DNA from 2 places in the Alteromonas sp. G5_S2_22_S1 genome. Region 2 is predicted to be linked to the other one. Evidence: predicted binding sites of a transcription regulator. Region 2 holds the regulator's gene; the other holds the start of a gene.
The links. Region 2 encodes LexA, which represses DNA repair genes until DNA is damaged. Its sites were predicted from a motif close to TACTGTATNNNNATACAGTA; they were not measured.
Positions count from the first base shown of each region.

Region 1: ACTRWF_RS07790 (putative DNA modification/repair radical SAM protein) is a predicted target of LexA. The motif match lies at 1,186-1,205, and genes of this name have one in related genera.

Region 1 covers NZ_JBQKUJ010000005.1:140,610-149,660, reverse strand. The annotation lists gene ACTRWF_RS07790 (putative DNA modification/repair radical SAM protein) at 1-1,072, opposite strand, end outside; gene ACTRWF_RS07785 (tetratricopeptide repeat-containing response regulator) at 1,393-3,033, opposite strand; gene ACTRWF_RS07780 (VC2046/SO_2500 family protein) at 3,155-3,709, shown strand; gene trhO (oxygen-dependent tRNA uridine(34) hydroxylase TrhO) at 3,876-4,871, shown strand; gene ACTRWF_RS07770 (EF-hand domain-containing protein) at 4,930-5,172, shown strand; gene ACTRWF_RS07765 (DEAD/DEAH box helicase) at 5,414-6,739, opposite strand; gene ACTRWF_RS07760 (CoA transferase subunit B) at 6,949-7,602, opposite strand; gene ACTRWF_RS07755 (CoA transferase subunit A) at 7,602-8,309, opposite strand; gene ACTRWF_RS07750 (LysR family transcriptional regulator) at 8,432-9,051, shown strand, end outside.
Region 2 covers NZ_JBQKUJ010000007.1:93,528-102,578, forward strand. The annotation lists gene ACTRWF_RS09715 (SURF1 family cytochrome oxidase biogenesis protein) at 1-370, opposite strand, end outside; gene ACTRWF_RS09720 (DUF2909 domain-containing protein) at 416-625, shown strand; gene ACTRWF_RS09725 (cytochrome c oxidase subunit 3) at 643-1,536, opposite strand; gene ACTRWF_RS09730 (cytochrome c oxidase assembly protein) at 1,560-2,147, opposite strand; gene ctaD (cytochrome c oxidase subunit I) at 2,288-3,901, opposite strand; gene coxB (cytochrome c oxidase subunit II) at 3,911-5,074, opposite strand; gene lexA (transcriptional repressor LexA) at 5,658-6,284, opposite strand; gene plsB (glycerol-3-phosphate 1-O-acyltransferase PlsB) at 6,593-9,049, shown strand.

The DNA of each region.
Region 1 (9,051 bases), on a different contig from region 2:
GTCTAATCGCCAGAATTTTTTGCACCGTTCGAGCACCAAGCCCCGGTACTCGTAACAACAGCAATTTGTCTGCCTTATTTAAATCAATCGGAAAAACATGGCGATTGCGTAATGCCCACGCAAGTTTAGGGTCATAATCCATATCAAGCATGTCATCGTGAACAATTTCATCAAGGGTAAACCCATAAAAACGCAACAGCCAATCAGCTTGATAAAGGCGGTGCTCGCGAATTAACGGCGCAGGCTTTAGCGGCAACACTTCAGATGCATCGGGTATTGGCGAGAACGCCGAATAATAAACCCGGCGAAGTTTTTGTTGGTCATAAAGTTTAACGCTGGTCCCTAAAATAACTTTATCATTAGAGTCATCTGCGCCTATGATCATCTGTGTAGACTGCCCACCAGGTGCAAAGCGTGGCAGGCGTTTACCTGTATAGGTTTTATCTGCCTTGTGCTCTGCAATTTTGTCTTTTAGCGTGTTCATTGAGCCATGGATAGCACCGAGATCTTTTTCTGGCGCGTATTTATTTAAAGAGGGTTGAGTCGGCATCTCGACATTAATACTTAATCTATCTGCGTATAAACCAGCTTCTTCTTGTAACTCAGGTGAGGCATTTGGAATGGTTTTAAGGTGTATATACCCTTTAAAACCGTGGTCGAGGCGCAAAGATTTGGCAATACGTACCATACTTTCCATTGTAAGATCGGGTGAGCCAACAATGCCTGAACTAAGAAACAAACCTTCAATGTAGTTGCGCTTGTAAAAATTCAGCGTCAGGTCCACGGTTTCTTTAACGGTGAATCGTGCGCGTCGAACATTGCTAGACACTCTATTTATGCAGTAGTGACAATCGTAGATACAGTAATTGGTCATTAAGATTTTTAGTAAAGAAACACACCGACCATCAGGCGTGAAGCTGTGACATATACCCGAACCGCCGGTAAGCGAACCTATCCCCGTTTTTTCGGTTTTGCCTGCCTTTCGTTTACCCGCCGAACCGCTTGCACAGGAAGCGTCATACTTGGCTGCATCTGAAAGAATTTCGAGTTTTTGTATCAGTTTGTCGTGCATAGCAGATTACTACTTTCTCTAAGCATTTACTTAACATCGGTCAATTTTAAGCGGGATACTTAAAAGGACCTGTATATTTAGTTTGTGTAGCCATGTGATTTCTGCACGTTATATCATGTATATATATACAGTACAATTGGGCGTTGGAAGATTTGTGCATTTAATATACGAATCTCAGCTACATTTTCGTATTGAGAAGTTAGAGCGTGTAAGGTTTGATACGAGTAAAAAGCGCTTAATTAAAATAGCCCGGTTTCGCCGACTGTTTCGAATATTTTATTTGAGCAAAGATGAGCCATATAACGGTTAAAGGGGGGGAATCAAAAACCGATGTACTTAGAAAGTTCGTCACGTAGATTAGTATACTTTTCGTTATACGGCGCTTTAAGCGACATATCGTCTATTAACTTAAACAAACGCTTACATTCATTGGTAAGCTTCATTTCTGCTTTATCTTCTTTTATCACTATCTGCAGTAGACACTGAAGTAAATTAAGCGCTACACCCGTATTAACCGGTGCAAAACCTTGTGCTAAGGCAAAGGACGCTTTTGCACGTTCGTAATCTTTTTGCTGATAGTGCTGAATGCCTTCTCGATTAAATTGCTGATAGCTAGCAAGACTTTTCCGTGCATTGTGGGCTTGCGTTTCTAACATATTTGCACTGTTTTGATCGAGCTCGTCGTGACGTGACTCGAGAAGTGAAGTTAGCTGTAACGCATCATCAAATTCACCGAGTTTGTACATAACGTTGATACTGTCTGGAATAAAAGCAGTGGGAACCTCGGTGTATTTTTCATCGAGCATGGTTTGTGACGTTGATAAATGCCGCTTCGCGTCAATTAATTTGCCGTCAATGGCGCTAATTCTGGCATTAACAATCGTACCGAAGATATCTACATCAAAGTCCCGGTCCATTTTTTGAAGGTGTTCGTCAAACTTTCCGCGTTGAAGTGTAAGTAGGGCTTCTTGTTGGTATTTATTGCGCTGTTTTTTATCTTCAGCGCACTCAGCTACATCTAATAGACTGCGAATAATACCGCACCAGTGCAGGCTCGTTTTATGAACCGACCGCTTCGACAAATTCCATATAGCTAAACTTGAATTAGCCGCGAGCACTAAGTCATCGTTTAACCTGCCAATTTCGCACGCTTTAAAGTGTCTCGGTAGAGAATAGGGCGAAAGCTTGATAGCTTCTTTAATGGCGTCTAGTGCTTTTTCGCCGTCGTCTAATTTCTGCTGTGCTTGGGCAAGTATGTCATAGGCATCCGCATTAAACCGGTTTCGTTTTAACGTTCGTTTCGCCGTCGTTATTGCTTTGTCGAATTCGTTTAGTTGAAGGTAAGTTTTTGCAATTGCGATCTGTGCCCAAAGCACAGGTTTGCCGTCAATGTAGTCGCTCAATACGTCAAGGGCTTTCTCTGGCTGACCTATACGCCAATAGAGTTCAACCAAAAGTTGCTCGCAGTGCCCTTTGTAATGTGAGGGTGAATCGAGCAAAGATTCGATGTGGTCGATTGCACTGTTACATTCACCTTGCTCAATGAGGCTGTACGCCTGTTGCAAAAACTGTCGTTTTTGCCAAGCGCGAATAATCCTGGATTTTAACTGAACCTGAGAGAAGGGCTTAACAAGAAAGTCATCAGGTCGGCGTTCAATAGAGCCTAGCACGATAGGTCGGGCGCTATCAGCGCTTATAAGGATAAAAATAGAAGTAGGGTTAATAAGCCTTCTGGTACGAAGCTCTTCGATTAACTCATACCCACTTTTATTATCTGCTCCTAAATGCAAATCACAGATAATGACATCGAACTTATGTTTTTTGCATAGGGAAACGGCTTGTTCCGCCGATGACTTTGTTACCACGTCACTGGCCCCCATAGAATGCATAAGCCCTTTGAGTAGCAAAAGAAAGGGGCGTTGATCTTCAACAATCAGTACTTGTTTATTGCTAAATTGCATTTCGAATCCATGAATAGGGGCGCTATGGCTTTATTGAAGTATATCTAACTTTAAAAAATAAGCTTAAGAAAAACATTATCTTGCCGACAACATAAGTATACAAATCAAGTAATCAGAATGCATGTCTGTAGACGCTACATCCCAAAATGAGCAAACGCATATTGACCCCAGTATTTATTGGGAGCGCAGCGGTGTGCTTGCGCGTGCATCAACGCAAGGGGCGCTATTTTCACTCTATCTTGCCATGCAGCAACATAGTACAGCAGCGCCCTTTGAGATAGAGGCGGCAGATAGCGAATTATCTCAAAAAGCGGGCATTGATACTGAGCTTACTTCCCTGAGTCACTACCGTTGTTCAAGTCTTGCTGCAAACGAAAGTGAATGGAAAAACATGGACGTAATGTCGGCTTTGGTTGCTGAAGACTTTTCCACGGCGCGACTATATTTAAATATGAATCCGGCACCCTTAGCACAAACCGATGATGCGAAACGGCTGCCTGACGATGTGATAGATAACTGCAGTTTGGCAGCGCAGAAACGTATTAAAAAGCAATATAACAATACGATGAAGGAAGACAACACGCTGCTTTACGATATGCTTGCCGTGAAAGAGACACAAAACCCCGGAAGTAATGCAGATGCTGTTCACACCTCACCATTTGAAAACATCGCTTAGCCGAGCACTGGTTAGTTTACTGCCTATCAACGTACTGAAGCGAATTGTAAAACAGGGCTACTCAATGCGCCAAATACAGCAGGCCTAGTTTTTACCCTGAAGTTTTGTTATATTGCGCGCCGCATTTTTGCACTGGTCTTACGCTCCAATCAGCAAAGGTTAAAATATGTCTAAATATATTGTATGCGCAATGTATAAGTTTGTTGCGCTTGAAAACTATAAAGAAATTCGCCAGCCCCTTCTAGAAGCTATGGAAGCTAACGGTATTAAAGGGACACTTCTTCTAGCCAGCGAAGGTATAAACGGCACGGTATCCGGTACCCGAGAAGGCATAGACGCGCTGTTGGCCTACTTAAACAGCGACGCGCGCATTAACCCCATCTCTTTTAAAGAATCGCTCCACGACGAGCAGCCTTTCTATCGCACGAAAGTAAAGCTTAAAAAAGAAATTGTGACCATGGGTGTAGAGGGCATAGACCCACGCGAAACCGTAGGCACTTACGTTAAGCCAAAAGATTGGAATGCGCTAATTAGCGATCCAGAGGTAACGGTTATCGACACGCGAAACGGCTACGAAATTGAAATTGGTACGTTCAAAAACGCCGTCGACCCAAAAACAGAGACTTTCCGCGAGTTCCCTGAGTACGTGTCTAAAGAACTCGACCCGTCTAAAAACAAAAAAGTGGCCATGTTCTGTACCGGCGGTATCCGCTGTGAAAAATCTACCGCTTATTTGAAAGAGCAAGGGTTTGAAGAGGTATATCATCTTGAAGGTGGTATTTTGCAATACTTAGAAGATGTGCCTAAAGAAGAGTCTATGTGGGAAGGTGATTGCTTCGTTTTTGATAATCGTGTGGCAGTAAACCATGATTTGGAAAAGAGCCATTACGAGCAGTGCTACGCGTGTCGACTACCAATTACCGCAGAAGACAAGCAAAGTGATAAATACGAGCCGGGTGTTAGCTGCCCGCATTGCTTCGGCACCCACACTGAAGATCAAATTGCACGCTTTAGAGAGCGCGAAAAGCAGGTTCAATTAGCCAAAGAGCGCCAACAGGAACACGTGGGTACTGAAGCACGTTTAACCATGGAACAAAAGCGTAAAGAAAAAGCAGAAGCTCAACGTTTACGCGCACTTAAAGCAAACGAAAATCAGGCATAGACAGCCAGAAAGAAGGGCGTTACACTCGTGTTTATTGCAGTTGATATAAGGAATGCGAGTGAGCACTCAACTTTCAGAATCTAAAATTGAAGAAATTAGGAAGGACTTTAGCTTTTTCGATCGTGATGGCAATGGCCAAATCGATTTGCCGGAGTTCATCGAGCTTCTAACCGTAATTTCACCAAAAACAAAAGCTAGCCACGTACAAGAAGGCTTTAAGCTTATCGATAGTAACGACGATGGTTACATCGACTTTGAAGAGTTTTTGGAGTGGTGGCAAGAAGGGTGGTGGGAATACTAAGCGCTAGCTTGTTTTAACCATCTTTTAATATCGTATGCCCGTGTAATCGTTATTGACGAGTGATTACACCGAAACAAAAAAACGAGTGACTTTTTAAGCACTCGTTTTTTTATGTCTGCCATTAGTCGGTGACTATAGTGGATTTAGTTTGAATAAAAGCCTGAAAATCGAACCGTCGCGAAGATGCCTTATCTAATTAAACCGGTTAACTAGAATGGTAAGAGCCCAATAGTTGTTGATCTTACTCGTCGTCATCCGAGAGCGTTTTGCGTGGTTTGCGTTTCACTGGGACCATACCGATATCTTCACCAGACATGGTATCAACACGCTTTTTAACGTTTGCTTTAACAGGTTTCGCTACGCGCTTTTTGCCATTTTGGGAAGTTGCGCCTTTCGACACTTTTTTCTTAGGCTTGAAACCTTTAAACGAAGCTGAAAATTCGTCGTGCGGCGAACACTCTAAAGCATATTGAAGGTGATTTTTAAGCCCTTCGAAGCTGTTCCAATCACGAGGGCCTATTAGTGAGAAAGCTTCGCCTTTTTGCCCCGCGCGTCCGGTACGACCAATACGGTGAATATACTCATCGGCGTTTTTGGGTAGGTCGAAGTTAACTACCAGGCCAACTTTTGACAGATCTAGACCGCGCGAGGCGAGGTCGGTGGTAACTAAAATACTGTGCTGTCCACGAGCAAACGCGCTCATAACCGCTGCACGTTGGCTTTGTAACATGTCACCACGTAGCGCTATGGCTTCTAAGTTTTGTTCGTTAAGCAATGCTGCAATTCTGTCTGTGTCTTCACGGGTCGCAGTAAATACGATAGCTTGGTTGTAAGTACGATTAGCCAACTCAAACTGTAAAATCTGATCTTTGTTATCAACATTGTCTGCAAAGAAACACTTCTGCTCGATATCGCCATGCTCTGCAGTTGAGTCTCCTACCGCTACGCGCACCGCCCCTTTGGTCAGCTGTGTTGTCATATGCTTAAGCTCAATATTGTCGAGCGTGGCAGAAAACAGCATGGTTTGGCGCTTTCTGTGATCAGCATAGTCGTTGATCATCTTAAGCTGAGCAGAGAAGCCTAAATCTAACATTCGGTCGGCTTCATCAAAAATAAGCAGCTCTAAACCGTTTAGATATACGCTTTTGTCTAAAAGATGGTCGGCAACACGGCCAGCTGTGCCTACTATGATATGAGGGTTACGGCGAAGCGCTTTAACCTGGTCGTTGTAGTTTTCGCCGCCCACAATCAGTGAACACGTTAAGTTCAACCCGGTGCACATTGACTTAGCTTCTATGAAGACTTGCTTCGCAAGTTCCCGCGTTGGCGCTAAAATCAAAGCGCGAGGGTCTTGTCTGCTTAATGCTTTTTGTGCCATTAGCCTGTTAATGGCGGGCACTAGAAAGGCGAAGGTTTTACCTGAACCCGTTTTAGAAGACGCAATAATATCTTTTCCTTGGATAGCAGGAAGCATAGTGCGCTCTTGAATTTCCGTTAGCGTCGAAATATTTTTAGATTCGAGCTTTGAAATAATTTTGTGGTGTACAGGTAAATCAGAAACTAGCAAGAAGGTATAGCCTTTATAAATGAACAGTCGAGCGCATTATCCCTTAATGCAAAACGTATTGAAAGGCTTATCGCAGTGGTTAGTCGATGGGTGAATGCTAGGGGATGATAAAGGCGTACGTACGGCAGCAGTTTTGCTAAATACCGCTTAAGTAACAGGTACGCCTTTTGGTTGGCTTTTTAATTATCTCAGCATTATTTTCTCAAATATTAAAACTGCATTTCGGGCACGCTGTCTGGTGCAACTAGTTTACCACCGGTTTTTTCTTTTATTTCATCAATGGTGACACCAGGGGCACGCTCTTGTAATACAAACGCACCATTTTCAACGCTTAATACCGCTAAGTCGGTAATAATCCGCGTGATACAGTTAACGCCCGTTAGCGGCAGCGTGCACTCCCCAAGCAGTTTAGGGTTACCGTGCTTGTCGGTGTGGGTCATGGTAACAATGATGTTTTTTGCGCCAGCCACTAGGTCCATTGCGCCGCCCATGCCTTTTACTAATTTTCCAGGTATCATCCATGATGCAATATTGCCCGATACATCGACTTCAAATGCGCCTAGCACGGTGAAATCGACATGGCCGCCGCGGATCATTGCGAAGCTTTCAGCGCTACTGAAAATCGATGCCCCGGTGATGGCGGTAACGGTTTCTTTACCCGCATTTATCATGTCTGCGTCCACCTCGCTTTCGGTGGGGTAACGACCCATACCTAATAGCCCGTTTTCTGACTGTAGCATTACGCTAATATCATCCGGTACATAACTTGCCGCAAGGGTAGGGATGCCTATGCCTAAATTCACATAGTCGCCATCTTTAAATTCTTGAGCTACGCGCATGGCAATTTGTTCTCTGCTAAGCATTATACTGACTCCTCACTAACTACAAGGCGCTCAATTCGTTTTTCAAAAGTCCCTTGAATAACGCGGTTAACATAAATACCAGGAGTATGAATTTCGCTTGGGTTAAGCGTTCCTGGCTCGACAATCTCTTCAGCTTCCACCACGGTAATCTTACCGGCAGTTGCGGCCATAGGATTGAAGTTTTGCGCCGTGTGTCGATATACACAGTTGCCGAATGTATCCGCTTTCCATGCTTTTACGATAGCAAAGTCGCCGGTAATGGCTTCTTCAAGAATATAGGGGCGCCCATTGAATGATTTTACCTCTTTGCCTTCACCTACCGGCGTCCCATAGCCTGTGGCCGTGTAGAAAGCTGGGATACCCGCACCACCTGCACGCATTTTTTCCGCTAGCGTGCCCTGTGGCGTTAACTCTACTTCTAGTTCACCATCAAGTAATTGCTTTTCAAATAGAGCGTTTTCGCCTACGTAAGACGATACCATTTTGGCAATTTGTTTATCTTCTAACAGAAGACCCAAACCGAAGTCATCAACGCCACAATTGTTCGATACTACCGTGAGATTTGAAACACCCAGCGTTTTGATTTGGGCAATTAGCCCCTCAGGTATTCCGCAAAGACCAAACCCACCTGCAATAACGGTCATTCCGTCTTTCAGACCCGCCATTGCGTCTTCATACGACGAAACGACCTTATTAAATCCTGCCATTTATACTCTCCAACCCATTTTGTTAAAAATAAGTATCAACATTGTTGCTTGATTTGTAAAATCGAATTAATCTTTCTATTAATAAATATTATTTATTAATAGCGAGGTTAGAGGGAATAAACGTGGACGTATCCTACCGACAAGTGAAAGCGTTTGTAGAAGTGGCGAAATCTTCGACATTTGCTGAAGCTGCAGTTAATTTACACCTTACTCAGCCAGCACTGTCTTCTGCCATTAAGAAAATGGAAGAGCAATTGGGCGGCAAACTCTTTAAGCGTAATACGCGTAATGTAAGCCTGACACCGGAAGGTGAAGTGTTATTCCCAAATGCCTTACGACTGCTTCACGATTGGGATAACACGTTTTCAGACATACAGAACTTGTTTGCCATGGCCAAAGGTCAGCTGACCATTTGTGCAATGCCCTCATTTGCAGCGTCACATTTACCCAGTATTCTATCTGCTTTTCACAAGAGAACGCCAAACGTCAACTTGCGTATCGTCGATGTAGTGATGGAGCAAGTTATTCACGAAGTCACTACAGGTCGAAGTGAAATAGGGTTTTCCTTCGAGCCAGAGCGAAAAGATGGGCTAGTGTTTAAAAGTCTGTTTGCTGACCAGTTTGTTGTAGTGGCTAATTCTTCTCAGGCCAAGTATTTAAGCAACGCGCCAAGCTGGCAAGACTGCTTGCTGCACCCTCTGGTAATGATGAACAGAGGTTCCGCGGTTCGGCATTGGACACA
Region 2 (9,051 bases):
TATCCGGTAAGGTTCGGGTTAAGTCTGGCGCCGGCACCCAACCGAAATTAACCAATAGCCAGCCTGCATTGGTATACACCGGAGCGAGAACATCAAACCCCACCCGTTGCTTGTGAATTTGGTTGTCTAAAAGCAGGACGTGATTGGCGTCTAATGCGCCGCTAAACGATACCGTAATATCTCGGGGATCCTGATTTAAAAGCGCTTCTTCTAAACTCAAGGTTCCATTGCTTTGCTTTTGCGCTATGCTAGCTAAGCGTTGTTGCTTTTGGACCATGCGATCAAGTTGCCAATACCCTAAACCGCACATTATCGCCACACTAAAGCCTGTGAGTAACCAAGGAATAACGCGGCTAGTGCGAGAGAACATAGTTATCTCGCCCCGTGCACAAATAAAATAAAAACAGAGGTGAGTATGCTAATAAAAATAATCCTTGTTGCTCTTGTGCTGTACATGATTGTGAACTTGTTCATGGCAATGCGCGTTATGATGAAAAACGACACGTCGAAAGGCCCTATGAGTAAATATATTGGTCGGCGTGTACTGACTTCAGCCATCATCGTCATTCTTATTCTTATCGCTATTGGTACCGGCTTAATTACCCCAAACCCAAGGCCTTATTGAGTTTGGGGCTTCTTGCTTTATAGCACGTAAACAAAGAGATAAAGCATGACCCACACCACATCAACAAAGTGCCAATACCAGCTTCCGGCTTGAAACGCGAAGTGATTATCTGGCGTAAAATGCCCTTTCAAAACCCTAAAAAACATCACGATAAGAATGATAGTTCCAAGGGTGACGTGCATGCCGTGAAACCCAGTAAGCATAAAGAAAGTATTGCCATAAATGCCTGACTGAAGGGTTAAACCCAAGTCGCGATACGCGTGGACATATTCCTCCACCTGCAAGAATAAGAACCCACACCCAAGTAAGATGGTAATGCCAAGCATAAGGGTTAATTGCTTGCGTTTATTCTGCTCTAGCCCCACATGCGCAAGGTGCAAAGTTATAGAGGAAATGAGTAGAATTACGGTATTAATAGTCGGTAGACCGGCGGCGCTCATCTCTTGTGTTGTCACTCCGCTCGGCGTACTTACCAGCGGCCACATAGCTTCAAATGTGGGCCACAGTACCTCGTTGGTCATGGCATTATTTGATGCGCCTCCCAACCAGGGAACAGCGATAAATCTCGCGTAGTAAAGGGCGCCGAAAAACGCAGCAAAAAACATGACTTCTGAGAATATAAACCAGCTCATTCCCTGTCGATACGAGCGCCCTAACTGATCGCTGTACAGCCCCGCCATCGACTCGTCAATTTGGTTTTTAAACCAGCCGATAAGCATCACTAATAACACTGCGACACCCGCAAGAAGGATATGGCCTCCGTAGCCAGTTTCCCCTTTTGTGGCTTCTACAACATAGTTTCCTGCCCCCACGGCGATAAGAAATAATGCGATAGCACCAACAATGGGCCAAGGGCTTTGCGCGGGTACATAGTATTTTTGGTATTCATCTTTTTGAATTTCGGGCTGCATTTTTTTCTCCTTATCCCTTGTGCCTATTCACCGGTCGACGGTGTCGAAGCCATAAAGGGATTCGGTGTTGTCGTTAGGTCACTTGCTCGCGCTGTGACGTCATAGAGTGTGTACTGCAAAGTAAAAAAGGTAATATCTTCAGGTAACTGAGGGTCTACATAAAACTGCATAGGCATGTAGGCTTCGCTACCTGCGGACAAAGGCTGCTGGTTAAAACAGAAGCATTCCGTCTTATTTAAATAAAGTGCTGCCATGCCTGGTGATACAGAAGGAATGGCTTGAGCCACAATATTGCTAGAGGCTGGGTTTCGAACGTAAAACGACACCGTGTTGAGCTCACCGGGGTGAACTTTCACACGCTTCGTCTCGGCGCGAAACTCCCACGGCATGCCGGTATTCGTGCGGGTAATAAACTCGACGGTCACTGTTCTGGACGTATCAATTTCAACCGACTGATAAACTGCTGCAGTCCCTTCGGTTTTGCCGTTAATTCCCGTTACATCACAAAACACATCGTAAAGAGGAACAAGTGCGAAGCCGAAGCCAAACATACCGATAACAATGGCGATAAGCTTGATCACCATTTTGTTGTTTGCACTTTGTTGTGACATCACGCTACCTCCGAGTAAATTCAAAGGTAAGGACTGTTAAACGCTATGATATGCGCCCCAACATCCCTACCGTCTGTAGTGTGTGAATTTCCTTACTCACACAGGCCATGCCTCACGTATAACACGCCCAACCTAAGCGCTTATTTAACAACAGGTGGGGTTTCGAACGTGTGGTAAGGAGCAGGTGATGGAATTTCCCACTCAAGACCTTCAGCGCCGTCCCATACCTGCGCTGACACGCCTTCTCCCTGCTTTTTGCAAGCCTTAATAAGCAATGCGAGGAAGATAAGTTGAGATAAACCAAATGCGAAGCCGCCCAAGCTTATCCACTTGTTAAAATCGGCGAACTGTAAAGCATAATCTGGAATACGACGTGGCATGCCCGCCAAACCTACAAAGTGCATAGGAAAAAACAAAACATTCACCGACACGAGGGAACACCAGAAATGCCATTTTGCCAACGCAGTGTCGTACATTTTGCCGGTCCATTTAGGTAGCCAATAGTAAACGGCTGCCATGATGGAAAAGACAGCCCCTGTCACAAGTACATAGTGAAAGTGAGCCACTACGAAGTAGGTATCGTGGTATTGGAAGTCAACTGGCGTTATCGCAAGCATAAGTCCCGATAACCCGCCTATGGTGAAAAGCACGATAAAGGCAATCGCAAACATCATCGGCATTTCAAAACTTAGCGAGCCACGCCACATAGTGGCCACCCAGTTAAACACTTTTACGCCAGTTGGCACCGAAATAAGCATGGTGGCAAACATGAAAAACATTTCCATATAAACCGGCATGCCCGTGGTAAACATGTGGTGAGCCCAAACGACAAATGACAACAGCGCAATGGACGCGGTTGCATAAACCATAGAAGCATAACCAAATAGCTTTTTACGGGAAAAAGTAGGAACAATTTGCGAGATAATACCAAAGGCCGGCAATATCATTATGTACACTTCAGGGTGACCGAAGAACCAAAAAATGTGCTGGAACATGACGGGGTCACCGCCACCTGCTGCATCAAAGAAGCTTGTTCCAAAGAATTTATCGGTCAATACCATGGTTACCGCGCCTGCTAGCACTGGCATAACGGCAATAAGAAGGAATGCAGTGATTAGCCATGTCCACACAAATAGCGGCATTTTCATCCAGGTCATGCCAGGGGCACGCATATTGAAAATCGTCACAATAACGTTAATCGCCCCCATAATGGATGAAATGCCCATTATGTGAACCGAAAACACAAACAGCGCTGTAGAATCGCCGCTATATGTTGTGGAAAGTGGCGCATAGAACGTCCAGCCAAATGCTGGGCCACCGCCTTCCATGAACAGCGAGCTCAACAGTATGAGAAACGCGCCGGGCAGGATCCAGAAACTCCAGTTATTCATGCGAGGCAATGCCATATCTGGCGCACCTATCATCATGGGGATTAACCAGTTAGCAAGCCCGGTAAAAGCAGGCATTACCGCGCCAAAAACCATGATAAGCCCATGCACTGTGGTCATTTGGTTAAAGAAATTTGGTTCAACAATTTGTAAGCCAGGCTGAAACAGTTCAGCCCGGATAACCATTGCCATCGCACCGCCCACTAAGAACATGATAAAGGCGAACCATAGATAGAGTGTGCCTATGTCCTTGTGGTTAGTGGTAAACAACCAACGGGTAACCCCCTTTGGAATATGGTCGTGATGCTCATGATCATCGTGTTGCGCAGAGGTATCTGGCGAAATAACTTCAGTTGCTTTGCTCATGATCTGCTCCTAGTTTCCGTTCGCAACAGCGTTGACATCTTTAGCCTGAACCATGTCACCGGTGTTGTTACCCCACGCATTTCGCTCGTAGGTAACAACAGCTGCTATTTCTTTAAGACTTAACATTTTGCCAAAGGCTTGCATGGCCGTGCCTGACTTACCGTGAAGCACAATGTCGATATGGCCTTGCTGATCTTCTTTGGCCATTTTGCTGCCTTTGAGTGCTGGAAACACGCCAGGGAGACCTTCACCGTTTGGCATGTGACATGCTGCGCAAGTCGCGTTATAAACACGCTCACCTTCTTGCATTAACTCGTCCATCGACATATTCATAGAAAGGAGACGCTGCTCTTCTTCTTTTGCCTGACGAACCATTGCCTCTTGTTCACTCATCCACTTATCAAACTCAGCGGGCTCTTTGGCAATAACCACAACGGGCATATAACCGTGATCTTTTCCGCACAATTCAGCACACTGTCCGCGATAAATGCCGGGCTCATTTACATTGGCCCATGACTCGTTAATAAATCCAGGGTTGGCATCTTTCTTAACGGCAAAATCTGGAACCCACCACGAATGAATAACGTCGTCAGAGGTAATAAGGAATCGTATTTTTTTGCCCGTAGGTATCACTAGTGGACGGTCAACCTCAAGTAAGTAGTTATCGGTTTTCTGAAACTTGTTTTCAATCTGCTCTCTTTGTGTGGCAAGCAGCGAGTAGAACTCCACGTCACTGTCCATATATTTATAATGCCACTTCCATTGCGACCCTGTGACCAACACTGTCATATCGGGTTCAGTGGTATCTTCCATCGCGATTAGCGTATTTGCAGCCGGTACCGCCATAAAAACGAGAATAAGGAAAGGGATAACGGTCCACGCGATTTCTACTTTTACATTTTCATGAAAGTTAGCGGGCTTAGCGCCACGAGACTTTCTATGTAGATACATAGACGCGAACATCACGCCAAACACGACCACCGCAATGCCAACACAAATGAAGAACATCAACATATGAAGGTCGTAAACCTGACCACTAATGTCGGTAGCACCGCGTCGTAAATTAAGTGAAGAGATTTCTTCACTTGCTTCTTGCGCGAAAATCAATGAAGAGAAAAGCAAAAATGGTAGGCTTGCGCACCACCTTGCCAATACGGTCGTTAGTTGTTTCACTCAGCACCTCCGGAATGGTACGGCTAAAGGCGCTATCTTGTTTTGCGCTAACCCTACCAAATGAATTGCGAACGATTGACCCATAACCTCAACTTGTAAAACAAATTTAGAGTCATTGTTATTATTTTGTTAATCTCTGTATAAGAATTGCGCAATAATGTCGTGCCGTCTAGTCTTTTCTATTAAAAATTTAACGAAGTGGTTAATATTTAATCATTTGGTTAAAAGTCAGCATAAGATGAGGTGTGCAGGAAGTAAGCTTTAGAATGTGCAAACGCGCAGTAAATCAAACGCCCATTTTGAACGTGGAGACAACGTCGATGTTACTTTAACTTGCTATTAAATAGACAAGTTAATCCACCTTGAACGACAGTTTTAAACAGTGCTTATATTTTGTAATAGCTGTCGCGGGAGGTATTCATGGACGAAATAAAGAGAAATCTACCGCACAATAGTGGATTCAAGGATTTCTAGTAGGAATAGGATATTCAAACCTAATTTGCCTAAAGCAGAACAAAAACGGGGAGTAAAAGGCACAAAAAAAGCGGCTAATGCACCGCTTTTGATCAAAGAAGCTAAAACCTTACATCCAATCAGCGTTTCGTATAACGCCTACTGCAATACCTTCGATTGCGAAGGGCTCATTTGCAAGGTCAACTTTTATCGGTGAAAACTCTTCATTTTCAGCATGAAGTAATACCTCGCGACCGCGTTTTTCTAGACGCTTCACAGTAACATCTTCATCAACTCGAGCTACCACCACTTGTCCATTATGTACATCAGTCGTGCGATGCACAGCTAGCAGATCACCGTCTAAAATGCCAATGTCTTTCATACTCATACCGTTTACACGAAGTAAAAAGTCTGCTTGAGGTTGGAATAGGGCTGGGTCTACCTTGTAATGAGACTCAACGTGCTCTTGAGCTAAAATAGGCTCTCCAGCAGCTACACGCCCAATTAAAGGCAGGCCTTCTTCCTCTTCAGCTTCATTGTCCAGAGGAATATTGAGCTTTATACCTCGCGACGTACCCGGCAAAATTTCAATCACGCCTTTACGCGCCAAGGCTTTCAAGTGTTCTTCCGCGGCGTTGGCAGAACGGAAACCAAGCTGACGGGCAATTTCAGCACGCGTAGGCGGCATTCCCGTTTCTTGCATGGTTGTTTTAATAAGTTCTAAAACTTCAGTTTGTCGAGCTGTGAGTGGGCGCATAAAAGACCTGTCTGTTCATACAGTTCCTGTAAGTATATACACCTAAAACCAAATAACAAGCACTTAGCGCGTCTTTTGCTTATTGTAGTTGATGAAGAGCGTATACCTTGCTCTTATCGAGCTAGCAGAAGCATAAATCGCAGCCGCTTGATAAGCGCGCCACTATCTTAAATACCTTTTTGTTTTTGAACTTGTTCAAATACATGGAGTCATTACAGCAAGTAAAGCAATGATATTGGCTTATCGCGAGATTGTGACGCGATTGTGTTACACTCCCCTTGTTTTTATTTCATAGGATTACATAGTTCATGTCGTGGATGCGAAAAGCCCTTTTGTCGGTATTTCATTATCCTGTAAAGTTACTGGTTAAAGCCCATAGTATTCCAGTTAACGTTGAAACCGAATTAGGAATAGATAAAAGCAAACCTATCGTTTATCTACTTCCCACCAACTCAGTGACAGACCAACTTTCATTGAGAATGTCGACCCAAGCTCTAGACTTACCCAGCCCAACTAAGACCTTAACGTTGGCAGGGAGAGAGTATTCATCGACGTTGTTTTTGCGAAAAACACAACCGCTTTTCCGCTCGTCGGCAAAAGACACGGGAATTGAAGAAGTCTTTACAGACCTTTTCCACCTGCACAGAGACCATGAGAATCTCGATTTACAAGTTGTGCCGGTTTATGTGACATGGGGCAGAGCACCAGGCCGCGGTAACCCGGGACTGAGCGACCTTATTGCTGATAAGGCTGCACCCAGCTGGTTGCGCAAGTTATTCATCGTGCTGTTTTTAGGCCGTGACAACTTTATCAATTACTCTAAGGCCGTTTCGGCGCGCGCCATGTCTAACCAACACGGTAGCGATCAGAGTATCGCTCATAAGCTCGTTCGGGTTGCCAGTACGCATTTTCAGAGAAAGCGCCAAAGTATGACGGGCCCTACGCTATTAGAGCGTCAAGAGCTCAATAATAGCGTATTGGGGTCTGATGCCGTACGCCGCGCCATTGCCGAGGAATCTAGAAGCAAAAAAGTATCTCACGACAAAGCAAAAGCGCGCGCCCAGTCATACATTACCGAGATTGCTGCAGACTATCGCGAGGGCCTTATCCGGTTTGGCGACAGGCTGCTTACGCGTATCTGGAACAAAATCTATAACGGCATAAGCGTAGGGCACGCCGAACGAATTCGCGAACTTGCTGCAAACGGACATGAAATTATTTATGTGCCGTGTCACCGCAGCCATATGGATTACCTACTGCTCACTTACGTGATTTATCACGAAGGCATGGTAACGCCCCATATCGCAGCGGGTATTAATCTTAACTTTTGGCCCGTAGGTAAAATGTTCCGCCGTGGCGGTGCGTTTTTCCTGCGTCGCAGCTTTGCAGGCAACAAGCTGTATACTGCGGTTTTCAGAGAGTATTTAGAGCTACTTTTCAACAAAGGCTACTCGGTGAAATACTACCCTGAAGGCGGTCGTAGCCGCACAGGTCGTCTTATTCCGCCGAAAACCGGCATGTTAGCCATAACCATTCAAGCCATGTTGAAAGGGGTGAATCGCCCTGTGAGCATCGTGCCTGTTTATATTGGCTATGAAAACGTGATGGAAGTGAAAAGCTACCTTAACGAACTTAAAGGGTCTAAGAAGAAAAAAGAGTCAAACCTTCAAGTCTTCTCTGCTATTCGTAAACTTAAAAATTACGGCCACGGATATGTGAACTTTGGTGAGCCCATTGCGCTGAACCAGTTCCTTGAAAGCCATGTGCCTAACTGGCGCGACTGTAGAGATGCTGAGCCCGAGAAGAAGCCTGCGTGGTTAACGCCTGCGGTTAATGAACTTGCTAATAACGTGATGACGCGAATTAACCGCGCAGCCGCGTTAAATGGTATGGCGCTTACATCGCTGTGTTTACTCTCTTCAAAAACACAAACCATGAGTGAGGCCGAGCTAAAACAGTCTATTGGCGATTTTATGGATTTGTTTAAAGCTGTTCCATTTAGTGACGACGCCACCATTCCTGATTCAACGGCAGAAAAATTGCTGCGCGATACGCTGAAACTCGGACGCTTTGATATTAAAGAAGATGACTACGGCCGGTTAATTAGCCCGCAGCCTAAGTCAGCGGTTTACCTGACATATTATCGCAACAATATTTTGCACTTATTTGCGATCCCAGGTCTTGTTATGGCCTCTGTTTTCGCGAAAAAAGGCACGACTAAGAACGATATACTTCAGCTAATTGCTGCACTTTATCCTTTACTGCAAAAAGAGCTTTTCTTGCATCTAACCCAAGATGAAGCTCTTGCGCATACTGACGCACTGATTACCGCACTGCTCAATAATGGGTTATTGCGTCAAAAAGACAAAGAGCTATTGCCTCCTGATGCTCACTGTAAACAATTCCATTCTGCATGGCTGTTAAGCCGCTGCATGCAGGAAACGTTACAGCGTTATGCCGTTGTGCTTACCATTCTTGATAAAGAAAAGGTAATTAGTCGAGGCGCCTTAGAGCGTGAGAGTAAACAAGTGGCCGAGCGTTTATCCGCCCTGTACGGGCTAAGTTCACCAGAGTTTTACGACAAGAACGTGCTGTCTAGCTTTATCGGCGCACTTAAAGAAAACCATTGGTTAGACTCTGAAAAAGATGGCAGTCTAAAGTACTCTGAAGAATGTGAAGCGCTTCGACAAGATGTAATGGCGCTAATATGGCCTGAAATGATGCAACATTTAGAGAATGTAGCGCTTAATGGTCAAACTAATTAAAG